Regions from separate parts of the Bacillus sp. JZ109 genome, predicted to be linked through region 1. Evidence: a T-box and tRNA genes for the amino acid it is inferred to sense, from the RefSeq annotation. Region 1 holds a T-box; the other holds one or more tRNA genes.

Region 1 (8,804 bases):
AAGGGATCTGTACATGAAGCTTAGAAGAGAACGTTTTGAAAGAAGGAATGGAAGCGGAAAAAACAGTCAATCTTCATCCAGCTGGATGGTAACCTTTACAGATTTGATCACCTTGATCCTTGTGTTCTTTATTTTACTCTTTTCGATGTCCCAAATCGATCTGCAAAAATTTAAAGCGGCAGTGGACTCGATCCAGAAGGAAGGCAACGGGCTTCAGCCGGACCAAACATCCATAGAAAAAAAGAATACATCCCCATCTGATACGAAGAAGCAAGAGGATCAGCAGGATCAGCTTCTCAAGAAAGTAAATACATATATAAAAGACAATCATTTAAAGGCCCAAATGACAGCCAAACGGGATGAACGCGGTGTCGTGCTCGTTCTTCAGGAGGCTGTGCTGTTTGATACAGGTGAGGCAAAGGTGCTGAAAAATGCCGAAACACTTCTTCACCAAATTGCCGTTCTTCTTCAAACAATTCCAAATGACATTCAGGTGGAGGGGCATACAGACAGCCGAAACATTTCGACATACCGATACCCGTCGAACTGGGAGCTATCAGCAGCACGGGCAAGTGGAGTGATTCAATACTTCACGTCTAAAGAGAAGCTTCCCTCCAAGCGCTTTATTGCTGTCGGTTATGCGGATACAAAGCCGGTGAAGGATAACAAGACAAATGAACACATGAAGGAAAATCGGCGTGTGGAAATAGTGATAAAAAAATCAAAAACGACCTCTTCGTAAAGGTCGTTTTTTACTTTGTTCTTTGCTGTTCAGAACGTATCGCATATAATGCTTTGCTGACAGTTTGGGCATTTTTTTCTGTGATTTCAGGCTTGCGGGGAATCGGAGGATATAAATCAGCCGGATCGCTCCAGCTCGACGGAAGGGCCACGGGGCATTGTTTTTGCCATTTAGCAATCCATTCCGGCGGGATCTCGTGTCCCGGGTCAATTCCCTTCATTTCAAGCCATATTCTGGCCCAGGCGCGGGGCACGACACGCCAAATATCATATCCGCCGCCTCCGACTGCAATCCATTTCCCTCCGCAATATTGATGAGCCAAAGTGTGTGCAAGACGGGGGATTTCTTCGTATATATTGATTGTTGCTGATAAATGCGTCAGCGGGTCGTAGTAATGGGCATCGGCGCCGTTTTGGCTGATAATGACATCGGGCTTGAAATAAGCGGCGACTTCTGAAGCTGCTGTCCGGTAAGCCTCAAGAAAAGAATCATCCTCTGTAAAAGCGTCAAGCGGGATATTAAAGGAATAGCCATATCCTTTTCCGCTGCCTTTTTCTTGGATCTGACCGGTTCCAGGGAATAAATACCTTCCTGTTTCATGAATGGACAGCGTGCATACGTCAGGATTATCGTAAAATGTAAATTGCACACCGTCCCCGTGGTGGGCGTCGGTATCAATATAAAGTACCCTGGATCTGTATTTTTTCTGGATATATTGAATCGCCACAGCGCTGTCATTATATATGCAAAACCCTGAAGCTCTCCCACGAAAGCCGTGATGAAGCCCTCCGCCAAGGTTTGCCGCATGCAGGGCTTGTCCTGACATGACCCAGTCTGCGGCCGTTAAAGTGCCGCCGACCAAGAGTGATGCCGCTTCGTGCATGCCGGCAAAGACGGGTGTGTCTTCAGTGCCGAGCCCGTAGCTTTCTCCTTCTTCAGCGGGAAGCTTTCCGGCGCCCGCAAGCTTTACGGCCTGAATGTAATCGTCCGTGTGGACAAGGGAAAGCTCCTCTTCTGAAGCGAGTCTGGGGGTGACAATGTCTCCATCATCAAAGGCATTGATCGTCTTAAGCAAATCATATGTTAACAGAACCCGCTGCTGATTAAAGGGATGCTCCTGATGAAACATATAGGTTTGGTAGGATGGAGAATAGATAAATACACTGTCTCTCATAGCAGGTCCCTTTGCTCTGACGGCCATACGACGTGGTGTCCATTTCTTTGTAATGCCTGCAAAAACGGCAGCGGATTCATCGTTTTTACACGGAAGACAAGCACTTTTACACCGGGATCGTCATGCGGATAAACAAGCACGCTTAATATTTTCACTTGAAGGTCTTGGCAAAGACTGCTGATCTCAGCGAGGCTTTTGGTGATGTCGTTTACTTTTATCTCAATTTGCGATCCCGGCTGGTCAGCGCCTGTCAATTTGACAAACGTCCGCAGCAAATCGGTTTTTGTTAAAATGCCTATTAATTTTTGATGGTGTACCACTGGAAGGCAGCCGATGCCATGCTCGTAGAACACGGCTGATATTTCTTCGACAAAATCTAACGGATGGGCGCAGACAACATCCTTTTTCATAATTGAATCTACGCTTCGTGTGAGAAATAGGCTTCGTTTGTTTTCTTCAAAAATACTCGGGCTGGCCTGTTTCATGTCTCTGTCTGTAATCATGCCGATCACGTGTCGTTCTTCATCTACAACAGGCAGATGCCTGATATGGAATTCCTTCAGTTTGCATATTGCTTGTTCAAGCGTATCCGTCTTCGTTAATGTAATGACATCTCTTTTCATGATTTGCTCAACAATCATTATTTTTTCCCCTTTGCCAGTGTCAGTTAATACATATAACGATGATAAAAACGGAGCCTGTCAAATTGCTCAATTGATTCTTGGCTGACGTTTTTTCCAATGCGGGCCATCAGACAGTTTGCAGGGTGGGAGCTGATCTCCGGCTCATCCGTTGCAAACCAGACCAATCCGCCTGCATTCATCATCTTTTCCATGATCTTTCTGTATTCCCACACATCTTTTTTCATCCCTTTTAAATCCCAATGCCAGTAATATTCTGTCGTCATCACAATGTAGTTTTCCATTTGTTCATCCATCATGCTGACGGTCAGGAGCGTCTTTCCGACAGCGCATCCCCGATAGTCCGGCGCTACTTCGATGGCTCCGAGCTCAATCAAATCCTCCATATTTCCTTCAGACCATCTTTCGAGCGGGTCAGGATATAAATACGTGACATAGCCGACAATGGTTCGGCCGTCTCTGGCAATAATAATGCGCCCTTCGGGAAGGCCTGCAATGTCGACTAGCGCTTCATGCTGCTCGCGAGGCGGGCGAAATGCGGTTAAATCTTTATGAAACTCATAACCTGCCAAATCCTCTGGAGAGACAGGCCCTTCTATCAGTAAAGAGCCAGTTGCTGTTTTGATGTTTGCTGAATGGTATGTTTTATGATGTTCCACTAATTCACCGTCCCATCAATTCTTATCAAAAATACATGCCTTCTTTAAGAATACCAAATTATAAAGCGTTTTCAACATGGTTTATATTTTAAAAATTGAGAAGAATATGAATATATACTATAATAATTGTGACAACTTCAGCAAAGGGGGATGTTTGGGCATGAATTTGAAAGCGTTACCAGCAATAGAGGGGGATCATAACTTAAAAAACTATGAAGAAACGTACCGGCATTTTGATTGGGCCGAGGCAGAGAAACATTTCTCTTGGCATGAGACAGGGAAACTGAATGCGGCGTATGAAGCGATTGACCGCCATGCCGAATCGTTTCGAAAAAACAAAGTAGCGCTTTATTATAAAGACGCAAAACGGGATGAAAAATACACATTTAAAGAAATGAAGGAAGAATCAAACAGAGCCGGGAATGTGCTGAGACGGTATGGAAATGTGGAAAAAGGGGACCGCGTTTTTATTTTTATGCCGAGATCACCCGAGCTTTATTTTATTATGCTTGGCGCAATCAAAATTGGCGCCATCGCCGGGCCGCTGTTCGAAGCATTTATGGAGGGAGCGGTGAAAGATCGGCTTGAAAACAGTGAGGCAAAGGTTGTTGTCACAACACCTGAGCTGCTGGAGAGAATACCGGTAGACAAACTGCCTCACTTGCAGCATGTCTTCGTAGTCGGGGGAGAGGCTGAGAGCGGCACGAATATCATCAATTATGATGAAGCAGCGAAACAGGAAAGCACAAGACTGGATATCGAATGGATGGATAAAAAAGACGGCTTTCTGCTTCACTATACATCAGGTTCCACTGGTACGCCAAAGGGCGTGCTGCATGTCCATGAAGCGATGATTCAGCAATATCAAACAGGAAAGTGGGTCCTTGATTTAAAGGAAGAAGACATTTATTGGTGCACGGCTGATCCAGGCTGGGTGACAGGTACGGTATACGGCATTTTTGCACCGTGGCTGAACGGAGCGACAAATGTCATCGTCGGTGGACGTTTCAGCCCGGAAAGCTGGTATGGTACGATTGAACAGCTTGGCGTCAATGTCTGGTACAGCGCGCCGACCGCTTTTCGGATGCTGATGGGTGCGGGAGATGAAATGGCTGCGAAATATGATCTAACTTCACTCCGGCATGTGCTCAGTGTCGGTGAGCCGCTAAATCCGGAAGTCATCAGATGGGGACATAAAGTTTTTAACAAACGAATTCATGATACATGGTGGATGACAGAAACGGGCAGTCAGCTCATCTGCAACTATCCTTGCATGGATATTAAACCGGGTTCAATGGGTAAGCCGATTCCAGGAGTAGAGGCAGCGATCGTTGACAATCAAGGCAACGAGCTACCGCCATACCGAATGGGCAATCTCGCCATCAAAAAGGGCTGGCCTTCCATGATGCATACCATTTGGAATAACCCTGAAAAGTATGAATCGTATTTCATGCCGGGCGGCTGGTATGTGTCTGGGGATTCTGCTTACATGGATGAAGAGGGATACTTTTGGTTCCAAGGCAGAGTTGATGACGTCATCATGACCTCCGGTGAGCGCGTCGGCCCATTTGAAGTGGAAAGCAAGCTTGTCGAACATCCGGCTATTGCAGAAGCAGGCGTAATCGGAAAGCCTGACCCGGTGCGTGGAGAAATCATTAAAGCTTTTATTGCACTCAGGGAAGGATTTGAGCCGTCTGATAAACTGAAAGAAGAGATCCGCCTATTTGTAAAGCAGGGTCTTGCAGCCCATGCGGCTCCGCGTGAGATCGAATTTAAAGAGAAGCTTCCGAAAACCCGAAGCGGAAAGATCATGAGGCGCGTGCTGAAGGCATGGGAGCTTAATCTGCCGGCTGGAGATCTGTCAACAATGGAGGATTAAAAGGCGGCGTTGACACAGGATTTTATTTATGTTAAAAATGATATAGCTTCATATGAAAAGGTAAAGATTGAGACAAGTAGAATATCCTTACGTTCCAGAGAGCTGATGGCCGGTGAAAATCAGCACAGACGGATATATCGAATACACTCATGAACCGCTTTTGCAAACAAAGCCGGCCAGGCTTTCAGTAGTGAAAGAACGGACCTGATCCGTTATCAGGCAAAGTGATAAGACGAATGTTTGCATTCTCTTATTAGTAGGGTGGTACCGCGATAATCAATCGTCCCTTCGTGTAAACGAAGGGGCGTTTTTTATTTTAATCAAAAAAGGAGCTTTATCTTATGACTAACTTACTTGAAGACTTATCCTTCCGCGGATTGATTCAGCAAATGACAGATGAAGAAGGGTTAAATAAACAGCTGAATGAAGAAAAAATCCGCTTGTACTCAGGCTTTGACCCGACAGCAGACAGCTTGCATATCGGACACCTGCTGCCTATTTTAACACTTCGCCGTTTTCAGCTTGCAGGGCATCATCCGATTGCGCTTGTGGGGGGCGCGACGGGCCTCATCGGTGATCCAAGCGGAAAAAAAGCAGAGCGTACATTAAACACTGCTGACATCGTATCCGAATGGTCCCAAAAAATCAAAAACCAGCTGTCCAGATTTCTAGATTTTGAAGCAGCAGAAAACCCAGCTGTCATCGCGAACAACTTTGACTGGATCGGCAAAATGAATGTGATCGATTTCCTTCGTGACGTTGGTAAAAATTTCGGCATCAATTACATGCTGGCAAAAGATACGGTCAGCTCAAGAATTGAATCCGGCATCTCGTACACGGAATTCAGCTACATGATTCTTCAATCTTATGATTTCTTAAATCTTTACAGAGACAAAAACTGTAAACTGCAAATCGGCGGAAGCGATCAGTGGGGCAACATCACAGCCGGTCTTGAACTGATCAGAAAATCGGAAGAAGAAGGAGCAAAAGCGTTCGGTCTTACGATTCCGCTTGTCACAAAAGCAGACGGCACGAAGTTCGGAAAAACGGAAGGCGGTGCGATCTGGCTTGATAAAGAAAAAACATCGCCATATGAATTCTATCAATTCTGGATCAACACAGACGACCGTGACGTTGTCAAATACTTGAAATACTTTACGTTCCTTTCAAAAGAGGAAATTGAAGCGTACGCTGAAAAAACAGAAACGGCGCCAGAAAAACGTGAAGCGCAAAAACGCCTGGCAGAAGAAGTGACATCGCTTGTTCACGGACGCGAGGCGCTGGAGCAAGCCATCAACATCTCCCAAGCGCTGTTCAGCGGCAATATTAAAGAGCTTTCCGCTCAAGATGTAAAGGTAGGCTTTAAAGATGTTCCTTCTATGGAAGTTGACAGCACCCAAGAGCTTTCACTTGTAGATGTGTTGGTGCAATCTAAATTATCTCCTTCTAAACGCCAAGCGCGTGAAGACATCCAAAATGGAGCTGTTTACATTAACGGCGAACGCCAGACGGAAATAAATTATACCCTATCAGCAGAAGACCGTATCGAAAATCAATTTACTGTTCTGCGCCGCGGGAAGAAAAAATACTTCCTTGTGACGTATAAATAAGAAAAAGATCCTTTGCCATTGAAGGCAAAGGATCTTTTTGTTTACCGCATAGGAATGAAAGGAAAAGAGTATATTAGATAGGGCAAACACGACCAATCACCACCTTTTAAATGAAAGGAGCGCTAAAGTGTGAATCTCATGTGTACGATTGCAAAAGAACGGCTGCAGCAGGATTACTGGGATCAGCAGGCGCAAGATAGTGTTGGCCAGCAAGAGGCGAATGACGAAACAGACGATAAAAAAACCCCGACCGCATAGCGGCAGGGGTTTTTAAAACGATTAACGAGAGTAGAACTCAACGATAAGCGCTTCGTTAATTTCCGGAGCAAGTTCAGAACGCTCAGGAAGACGAGTGAAAGTACCTTCAAGCTTTTCAGCGTCGAAAGTAAGGTATTCAGGAACGAAGTTGTTCACTTCAACAGATTCTTTGATGATAGAAAGGTTTCTTGATTTTTCGCGAACACCGATTGTTTGACCAGGTTTCACAAGGTAAGACGGGATGTCAACGCGGCTTCCGTCTACAAGAATGTGACCGTGGTTAACCAATTGGCGAGCTTGACGGCGAGTACGTGCTAAACCTAGCTTGTACACAACGTTATCAAGACGAGAATCTAAAAGAATCATGAAGTTTTCACCGTGTTTACCAGCTAGTTTGCCAGCTTTGTCAAACAAAGTGCGGAATTGACGTTCGTTTACACCGTACATGTGACGAAGCTTTTGCTTTTCTTGCAATTGCAAACCGTATTCTGATAATTTTTTACGTTGTCCTGGACCGTGTGGACCTGGAGCGTAAGGGCGTTTTTCTAATTCTTTTCCTGTACCGCTAAGAGAGATTCCTAGACGGCGGGACAGTTTCCAAGATGGACCTGTATAGCGAGCCATAATGTGACTCCTCCTTTGGTTTTATTTTTGTGGAAAATAAAAACCGTCTGCTCTATTCGACCATGCACATTTTGTTTTCATGTATCCTCGCTCCAGCAGCAGAGAGTTACACGATACACCTTATTGATAAGGAACAAAATGAAAACATAGAAGCTGAACAAAAAGGCTGCAATATTTCACACAAAGGTCATTATATAATTTATTTGTTTTGAAGTCAACCATTCCTCCATTATTGCTTCACCGTTTATGATATAATAAACAAAAATTAGTGGTAAACTTTTAGGTGATAAAAATATGGTAGAACAAACTAAAGATCAATTATCCGCCTTTCATTATCATATGCTCGATTTTTTATTAACCAAATCTGAAAAAGTCACATTCACCGACTCTTTCATATGGCTGACTTCGGCTATTCAAACCTATTTTTCAACCCTTTGTGTTTCGCTTACACCGTCACCATCAGGCTTTGTGACAAAATTGGCAGATGGTGAAGCGCGTTTTTCCGCTTCAAAAATAAACGCTTCATGTTATCTGATTGAGGACGGCTCCGGCAGGCGTTTTCATCTTGCGTGCAGGCAGGATGAAGAGATTCCTGAAGGGCTTCCGGACGTGGTTGCTTCATTTTTAAACCAGTCGATGAAACAGGAAAGACTCTATAACAAAACGATCTACCAAAAAAAGATATACAAAATGACAGAGCTGTTCCATTCACTGCTTGATCAGACAGATGTGCTGAAGCAGCTTTTAGAAAGCTTGACCAGCACATTTTCTCTTTTTGAGTTTTCTTTATTTATATCGCACGATCAAGACCAATGTTTAGGGATACCTGCAAAAGAGCTGTATATGGAAGGGGAAAAATCCGATTCCTTTGCGCTCAAAGTGTATTTGTCCGGAGACATTTTGCGGAAAAATGAATCTGTCGCCTATATTCCGATCAAAGGACAGCAGGGCACATACGGGGTGTTGAAGGCTGAGGGAACGGGTGACAGCTTTCTTACTGATGCCTGCCTTGATGAAATGTCGCTGTTAGCAAACGCGGCGGGAAAAGCGTTTGAAAATGCCCAGCTCTACGAACAATCCAAAGCAAGCATCGCAAATTTGGAATTGATTAATGAAACATCACGCCGCCTGAATCAGCGGCTGACACTGACTGATACAATGAATGATCTGGCTGTGAGAATGGCAGAATCGTTTCAGGCAGAAGAAGTGGGATTTTT
Region 2 (8,804 bases), 1.4 Mb from region 1:
AGGCATAAATACGACATACGTTACGATTCCGGTGATTAACAGTGAAACGGTGGGTGTGACAATGATATCAAGAGATTGAGGAATAAAACGGCGAATAAATTGTTCGGTATAAGCAATGAATATGGCTGCGAAAAGGACGCCGATCAGACCTCCCCTGCCCGGGAGAAGCCCTTCTCCAAATAAACTGATTTTTGCGATCTCCGGATTGATAATCAAGATCCCGGCCAAAGCCCCAAGTGCGGGTGTCCCGCCAAATTCTTTCGAAGCGTTAATACCGACGAGAATGCCGAGATAAGTGAACAGCCCTGATCCGATGACTGTCAGGATAATCGCAATTTGTGAGTCTGCAGAGAGCCAGCCTGCTTGAATAATTGCTTTGGTAATCCCAGTAATTAAACCGGAAGCGACTAGAGCGGGAATAAGAGGGATAAAAATGCTGGCAATTTTACGTAAGAAAAGTTTAAAAGGAGTGGCGTTTTTTCGATTGATATCGGCTTTCTTTTTGGCCGCTACTTCTTTGACATCGGCACCTTCTTCTGCTGACACGAGCTTTGAGAAAGCAGCTGTAACATGATTGACGACTCCTGTGCCGAGGATAATTTGTAAGGTTTCAGCTTCAACGACCCCCAATACGCCGTCAAGCTTTCTTAAACCCTGAGCATCTGCTTTGCTTTCATCGTAAGGCGTAATGCGCAGGCGTGTCATGCAATGTGTATATGAAGAAATATTGGATTTTCCTCCGCATAGCTCAAGGATTTTCTGTGCGAGATGATGGTAGTTATTTTCTTTGCTCATTAAAACCCCTCCCCTTCAAGATGCCTTATTTTTTTCTCATAGATTGGATGGCTGCTCTCGTTTTATCGATATAACCGGTTGTCGTTTCATACTGCTCAGCCGCCATGCCTAAAAACAAAACATCAATTATAAAAAGCTGGGCGAGGCGGGAGGAAGTGGCCGCACTTCGAATCAAGGCTTCATTGGAATGGGCTGTATACAAAGGGACATCAGCCAGTGCGGAGACGGATGTCTGACTGAATTTTGTGATGCTGATCGTTGTAATGCCTTTTTCCTTAGCCATGGCGAACAGTTCAACGATTTCTTGTGTCTCTCCTGAAAACGAAATGGCGAATACGATGTCGTCTTTATCTGCATTTGCGATTAAAGATGCCACAAGATGAGTGTCTGTAAACGCGGTTGCTTGTTTATGAATGCGAAGCCACTTTTGCTGGGCGTCCTTGGCGACAATGCCGGAAGCCCCGAGGCCGATAAAATGCACGGTATGAGCTTTGAGAAGCAGAGAAACCGCTCGTTCAAGCTCTTTGTAGTCCATCAGGTCTGAAGTATCCTGAATGGCTTGAATGGCATTGCCGGCCGTTTTTTCGGAAATGGAGGGCAGCGGCTCGTGGGGAACAATATCCCGGTAGCCCTGAAAAGTAGGCTTTGCCAGATCGCCTGCTACTCTCATTTTTAAATCTTGAAATCCTTTCAAACCGAGTGATTTGCAGAGCCTGATGACGGCAGCGTCACTTGAATTGGCTAAGGCGCTGATTTCGTTGACCGTGCTTTCGATTGCTTTGTGGGGATGGGCTAGGATATAATCTGCAAGTTTGCGCTCGGATGGAGGGAGCTTATGCTTCATTGATTGGATGATCGCTAAACCGCCTGTGGCCATTCTAGTTCTCTCCTTATCATGGATGGTAATGTTCGATTGCTTTGTCAATGAAACCGTTTGCTTCATCGAGTAATGTCTTTGCTTGTTTCTGATCTGTGCTTGTTTTGAGCATGACGATTGCTGTTTTGACGTGATGATCGGCTTGTTCCAGAGTGTATCTTGCTGTGTCGTATGAAGCGTTTGTAAGGCTTTGGATGATGCTGATGGCGCGTTCTTTTAGTTTTTTGTTGCTGACGTTGACGTCTACCATCAAGTTTTCGTAAACCTTGCCGATTTTGACCATTACAGCGGTAGATATCATGTTTAGAATCATTTTATGAGCGGTTGCGGCTTTCATACGTGTTGATCCTGTAATGGCCTCAGGTCCGACGACAACCTCAATGCTGTGATCCGCATCCTTGCTGATGGCGGAGTTTTCATTGCAAGTAAGGGCGATGGTGTGTGCTCCGACTTTGCGGGCGTATCTTAGGGCGCCTGCGGCGTAGGGTGTGCGGCCGCTTGCTGCGATGGCAATGACGGTGTCATTTGAAGTGAGCTGTATGTTTCTTAAATCTTCAGCTCCTGCTTCTTCACTGTCTTCAATGCCCTCTGCTGCCTGTAAAAAGGCTTCGGGGCCTCCAGCCATGATTCCGATGACCTGATCTGGGCTTACGCTGTAGGTGGGAGGACATTCAACAGCATCCATGACGCCGAGTCTGCCGCTTGTGCCGGCGCCTGTATATATGAGCCGGCCTCCATTTTGAAACGATTCATATGCGCAGTCTACAGCTGTTTTGATGTCGGGGAGAACCTCCTGAACGGCTGCAGCGACTTTCATATCTTCGTTGTTGATCATTTTGAGGATGCCAAGAGTGTTTGCTTTGTGGATTTCAACTGTTTGGCTATTGCGTGATTCCGTTGTGAGACGGTGAAGGTTTAATGGTTCTGACATGAGGATGCCCCCTGTTTTAAAATGATATATCTCAATATTCAGTATATTCATCTCTGTTATGATATTTCAACTATGTTTTTAAATTTTTGAAATTTTATTTCACTTAAGACTATAAGAAATGATGAAGGATCAACTGTTCTCCAAGCGGCCCGATTCTTCGCCGTCCTTTATCAAGGAACCCGCTTTTCATATAAAGGTGTTTTGCGCGTATGTTCAGATGATTGACGGCCAAGATGATTTCGTCGCACCATGGAAAATATCCGCTCACAAAAGCGGGAAGCAAAAGCATGGCTTTTTTCGCATAGCCTTTTCCGTGATGCACAGCGTTTAAAGACAGGGAGCTGAGCAGTAAAGCAAATGGATTGTTAGAATAGGAAGCAAGCGTTTCTTTTGATGCATGTAAAATGAAAAAACCGACTGGAAGGTCGTCTTTTAAGATGACAACCGGGTATCGGTCCTGTATGCCCAGAGCTTGAGACAGCACCTCTTTCGGGAGGGAGGTAAAGCGTTTGTCATCGTTGGTGAGCGTGAATGATTGAAGCTCGGGCAAGTGTTCAGGCTTATAGAAGGATAAAGAAATGTCTTGAGTCATGTGGTGGCCTCCTTACAATATGTCGTCAAGCTCGTTTTCCGAAATGACGCGGTAGCCCGCTTGTTTTAACAGTGCGGCGGTTACTCCGCTGCCGGTGATTTTTTTGCCAGAGAATGTGCCGTTATAGATAAAACCGCTTCCGCAAGATGGACTGTTTTCTTTTAATATGACGGCAGAAGCGTTGATTTCTTTTGCGTAAGCCAATGTTTTCGAGGCGCCTTCCATATATAGTTCTGTGACGTCTTCTCCTGAAGCTGTCACGATTTTCGCTGTTCCATTGAGGACATCCTCGCCGGTGCCTCCTATGATTTCTGCGGGTTCGCGTGGGGTAGAGAAGCCGCCGAGAAGTTCAGGGCAAGCCATGACTGCTTTCTTTTCATCGACGAGTTTTCTGATTTTCTCCGACGCTGCGTGAGAGCCGTTATATCTGCATTCAATGCCTCCAAGGCAAGAACTGACTAGAATCATATTAGGTTCTCCTCTCTTACTTTGCTTGTCTCTATCATAAAATAAATGGCTTTAGTTGGGAGGCTTTTTCAGTTAAAAAAGGAGTTAAAAAGTTTGAAAATAAAAAATTTAATTTTTCTCTTTACAAACAGGGGGTGACCTGTATATAATAACTTTTGTCAGCTCGACGAGAACACAACGGCCCGTTGGTCAAGCGGTTAAGACACCGCCCTTTCACGGCGGTAACACGGGTTCGAATCCCGTACGGGTCACCATTTGGAGGATTAGCTCAGCTGGGAGAGCATCTGCCTTACAAGCAGAGGGTCGGCGGTTCGAGCCCGTCATCCTCCACCATCTTGCCGGTGTAGCTCAATTGGTAGAGCAACTGACTTGTAATCAGTAGGTTGGGGGTTCAAGTCCTCTTGCCGGCACTGTTTTTTCAAAATTTTATGTGGAGGGGTAGCGAAGTGGCTAAACGCGGCGGACTGTAAATCCGCTCCCTCAGGGTTCGGCAGTTCGAATCTGCCCCCCTCCACCATTATTGGGCTATAGCCAAGCGGTAAGGCAACGGACTTTGACTCCGTCATGCGTTGGTTCGAATCCAGCTAGCCCAGTCACAGACACCTTTGATCAAAAGGTGTCTTTTTTCTTTTCGGAAAAATCATTCCAACTTCTAACTGTTCAGTCTGTATAATAATTTTAAAAATATGTTAAGGTAGTTTATTCACGAATTACCATCTACACCCTGCCAAAAATTTGATAAACTTATTTTATAAAAAAATTGAAACCTTTTGAAACGAAGCTCGTATACATACAGACCGGTGAAGGCAGAGGTTAGATAAATATGGAAATGATGATTAAAAAAAGAATTAAACAAGTCAAAAAAGGCGACCAGGATGCATTTGCGGACATCGTAGATATTTACAAAGATAAAATTTATCAGCTTTGCTACCGTATGCTTGGCAATGTGCATGAGGCGGAGGATATTGCACAGGAAGCTTTCATCAGAGCGTACGTTAATATCGACAGTTTTGATATTAACCGGAAATTTTCAACTTGGCTTTATCGAATCGCGACCAATTTGACCATTGACCGCATTCGCAAAAAGAAGCCGGATTATTACCTCGATGCAGAGGTGGCTGGTACGGAAGGCTTGACCATGTATTCTCAAATCGCCGCAGATGGTGTTTTGCCTGAAGATGCAGTTGTGTCGCTGGAGCTCTCAAACACGATACAGCAGAAAATTTTAAAGCTTCCTGACAAATACAGAACAGTCATCGTATTAAAGTATATTGACGAACTCTCATTAATTGAAATCGGGGAGATTCTAAACATTCCTGTGGGGACTGTGAAAACGCGGATTCACAGAGGCAGAGAGGCTCTTAGAAAACAATTAAGGGATCTTTAAGTGGGGTGATGAAATGAGCTGTCCTGAACAAATTGTGCAGCTTATGCATATGCATCTTGATGGAGATATCCTTCCAAAAGATGAACACGTATTAAATGAACATCTGGAGACATGCGAGAAATGCAGAAAGCATTTTTACGAGATGGAGAAATCCATAGCGCTCGTACGGAGCACATCGCATGTCGAAGCCCCCGCGGATTTTACCGCTAATGTCATGGCAAAATTGCCTAAGGAGAAGAAAAGAGCTTCTGTAAAAAGATGGTTCAGATCCCATCCCGTTATCGCAGCTGCTGCGGTATTCATCATTTTGATGGGCGGGGGTTTTTTTAACAGCTGGCATAATGACCACAATTTCAGCGTGTCCAAGCAGCCGAATCTTGTGGTTCATAACCATACTGTGACCGTGCCAGAAGGTGAGACGGTCAAAGGTGATGTCACTGTCAAAAACGGCAAGCTGATTATTAAAGGCAAAATAGACGGGGATGTAACCGTCGTAAACGGAGAAAAATATATGGCCTCTGCTGGACAAGTCACCGGTCAGATTGAAGAAATCAATCAATTATTCGATTGGACATGGTACAAGATGAAGTCTGCGGGGAAAAGTGTACTCGATGCATTCAGTCCGAACGGAGAAGAGTAAAGCGCGTTAGCCGCTTTGCTCTTTTTTTGCGGGCTGAGAGGGCTGGCACATTTCACTTGCTAAATCGAAATGTGGTATAATGGGCTCGCTATGTAAAGTACATATGCGTAACCCGTAAAACACAAAATACGAAATGACTGAAATCTTGGAGGACGAGGAAATGGCTTTTGAGGATATCCCTTTTTTGCAGTACCTCGGCAATGCCGTTGATATTCTCCTTGTTTGGTATGTGATATATAAATTGATTATGGTGATACGCGGCACGAAAGCGGTTCAGCTGTTAAAAGGAATTGTAGTCATCGTGCTTGTTCGTATGGCCAGCCAATATTTGGGCCTCAGCACACTTCAATGGCTGATGGACCAAGCGATAACATGGGGATTTTTAGCAATTATTATTATTTTTCAGCCTGAGCTGAGAAGAGCGCTTGAACAGCTAGGCCGCGGCCGCTTTTTTTCGAGGAGCGGCACGCCTGTTGAAGAAGCGCAGCAGAAAACGATTGAGGCCATTACAAAAGCGATCAATTATATGGCGAAACGCCGTATAGGCGCCCTGCTGACCATTGAGCGGGATACTGGAATGGGGGATTATATTGAGACCGGCATACCACTAAATGCCAAAGTCAGCTCTGAGCTGCTGATCAATATTTTTATTCCAAACACCCCGCTTCATGACGGTGCGGTGATTATGAAAAATAATGAAATTGCCGCAGCCGCCTGTTATCTGCCGCTTTCTGAGAGCCCGTTTATTTCAAAGGAACTGGGCACGCGGCACAGAGCGGCAGTCGGTATCAGTGAAGTAACAGACAGTTTGACGATTATTGTGTCTGAAGAGACCGGCGGCGTCAGTGTGGCAAAGAACGGCGACCTTCACAGAGAGCTTACAGAAGAAGCGCTGAAAGAAATGCTTGAAGCCGAGTTTAAGAAAAACACCAGAGACACTTCTTCTAACCGCTGGTATTGGAGGGGCAAGAAAAATGGATAAATTCTTAAACAACCGCTGGGCTGTGAAAATCATTGCTCTACTTTTCGCGCTCTTGCTTTATGTGGCGGTTAACAGCAACCAAGCACCGACTCCGAAAAAACCGGGTGAATCTTTCTTTCCGACATCAACAACTGATGAAGCAACTCTGACTGATATTCCGGTTAAAGCGTATTATGATGATGAAAATTACGTCGTGACGGGTGTTCCGCAAACGGTTAATGTCACGATAAAAGGCTCGACAAGCGCCGTGAAAAAGGCTCGGCAGACCAAGAACTTTGAAATATATGCTGATATGGAACATTTGAAAACCGGCACACATAAGGTTGAGCTTAAGGCCAAAAACGTGTCGGATGGGCTGACAATCTCAATTAATCCGTCTGTTACGACAGTGACCATTCAGGAACGGACGACCAAAAGTTTTCCCGTAGAAGTGGAGTACTACAACAAAAGCAAGATGAAAAAAGGCTATTCTCCGGAGCAGCCGATTGTCAGTCCGAAAAATGTGCAGATTACCGGATCGAAAAATGTCATCGATAATATTTCTCTTGTAAAAGCTTCAGTGAATTTGGAAAACGCAGATGAAACGATTGAAAAGGAAGCGAAAGTGACTGTCTATGATAAAGACGGAAACGCGCTTCCTGTCGACGTGGAGCCCTCGGTCATCAAGATTACCGTTCCGGTGACAAGCCCGAGTAAAAAAGTGCCCTTTAAAATTGAACGGACAGGAAGCCTTCCTGACGGTGTCAGCATAGCGAATATTGAATCCAGCCCCAGTGAGGTAACGGTTTACGGCTCACAGGATGTGTTGGATTCTCTTGAATTTATTGACGGCGTCAGCTTAGATTTAAGTAAAATTAACAAGGATTCCGATATCGAGGCAGATATTCCGCTTCCTGACGGTGTCAAAAAAATCTCACCGTCAAAGGTGACTTTGCATATAGAAGTCGATAGTGAAGCGGATCAGAAGTTCGAGAATGTCCCTATCAAGACTGTAGGGCTGAGCAGCTCACAAAACATTGAATTTCTTGATCCTGAATCACAAGCGATAGATGTAACGGCTAAAGGCTCTCCCACGAATATAAATAAACTGAAAAAATCAGATATTGAATTGTATGTGAATGTTTCAGATTTAGAGGACGGGGAGCATAGCGTGAAGCTTGAAGTGAACGGGCCACAGAATGTAACTTGGTCCTTGGGGCGGAAAACCGCCAAAATCAAGCTGACGTCTAAGAAAAGCAATACATCAACGAATGATAACAGCAGCAATACATCAGGGAACCAGGATGACACAGATAAACAAACAAATGATCAAAAGAACAATCAGCAAGAAGATACAAAGAACACTGATAAAAACAACAACGATCAAAACCAAGACGAAAATAAAGATCAAAACCAAGATCAGGATGAGGATGAATCCACTGCAAATTCACAATCCTCATCGGAATAAAAAAGGAGCGATTATAAAATGGGCAAGTATTTTGGAACAGACGGTGTAAGAGGTGTCGCCAATAGTGAGCTTACACCTGAGCTGGCCTTTAAAGTCGGACGTTTCGGCGGTTATGTGCTGACAAAAGACAAACAACGTCCAAAAGTGCTGATAGGCCGCGATACACGCATCTCCGGCCATATGCTGGAGGGAGCCCTTGTCGCCGGACTTTTATCCATTGGCGCAGAAGTCATGCGCCTGGGTGTCATTTCTACACCAGGTGTATCTTATTTGACAAAAGCGATGGATGCAGAGGCGGGCGTCATGATTTCCGCTTCTCATAACCCAGTGCAGGATAACGGCATCAAATTCTTTGGGGGAGATGGATTTAAGCTTTCTGATGAACAGGAGGCTGAAATTGAGCGCCTGATGGACGAACCTGAGGATAAGCTGCCAAGACCTGTCGGAGCAGACCTTGGACTTGTAAACGATTATTTTGAAGGCGGACAAAAATATCTGCAATTCTTAAAACAGACAGCTGATGAAGATTTCACAGGCATTCATGTGGCATTGGACTGTGCCCATGGCGCAACGTCATCCTTGGCGACACACCTGTTTGCTGATTTAGATGCAGATGTTTCTACAATGGGGACTTCCCCGAACGGATTAAACATTAATGACGGCGTCGGTTCGACTCATCCCGAAG

What was found. A T-box is a leader RNA that pairs with one kind of tRNA and senses whether it is charged. The one in region 1 lies ahead of tyrS (tyrosine--tRNA ligase), so its partner is inferred to be a tRNA-Tyr.
Region 2: it has a tRNA-Tyr gene. The T-box ahead of tyrS (tyrosine--tRNA ligase) is inferred to sense a tRNA for this amino acid. The anticodon was not compared.

Annotation. Positions count from the first base shown of each region.
Region 1 covers NZ_CP096388.1:1,198,419-1,207,222, forward strand. The annotation lists gene motP (flagellar motor protein MotP) at 1-24, shown strand, start outside; gene motS (flagellar motor protein MotS) at 14-742, shown strand; gene M1D94_RS06135 (acetoin utilization protein AcuC) at 753-1,916, opposite strand; gene M1D94_RS06140 (acetoin utilization AcuB family protein) at 1,913-2,557, opposite strand; gene acuA (acetoin utilization protein acetyltransferase AcuA) at 2,584-3,216, opposite strand; gene acsA (acetate--CoA ligase) at 3,377-5,095, shown strand; T-box leader at 5,150-5,386, shown strand; gene tyrS (tyrosine--tRNA ligase) at 5,437-6,705, shown strand; gene sr7p (small protein SR7P) at 6,835-6,963, shown strand; gene rpsD (30S ribosomal protein S4) at 6,985-7,587, opposite strand; gene M1D94_RS06170 (diguanylate cyclase domain-containing protein) at 7,882-8,804, shown strand, end outside.
Region 2 covers NZ_CP096388.1:3,851,916-3,860,719, reverse strand. The annotation lists gene M1D94_RS20220 (PTS transporter subunit EIIC) at 1-795, opposite strand, end outside; gene M1D94_RS20215 (MurR/RpiR family transcriptional regulator) at 821-1,672, opposite strand; gene murQ (N-acetylmuramic acid 6-phosphate etherase) at 1,689-2,603, opposite strand; gene M1D94_RS20205 (GNAT family N-acetyltransferase) at 2,713-3,195, opposite strand; gene M1D94_RS20200 (DUF523 domain-containing protein) at 3,208-3,663, opposite strand; tRNA gene M1D94_RS20195 (tRNA-Glu) at 3,843-3,917, shown strand; tRNA gene M1D94_RS20190 (tRNA-Val) at 3,921-3,996, shown strand; tRNA gene M1D94_RS20185 (tRNA-Thr) at 4,001-4,073, shown strand; tRNA gene M1D94_RS20180 (tRNA-Tyr) at 4,096-4,180, shown strand; tRNA gene M1D94_RS20175 (tRNA-Gln) at 4,185-4,256, shown strand; gene sigW (RNA polymerase sigma factor SigW) at 4,487-5,050, shown strand; gene rsiW (anti-sigma-W factor RsiW) at 5,064-5,690, shown strand; gene cdaA (diadenylate cyclase CdaA) at 5,851-6,672, shown strand; gene cdaR (CdaA regulatory protein CdaR) at 6,665-8,119, shown strand; gene glmM (phosphoglucosamine mutase) at 8,138-8,804, shown strand, end outside.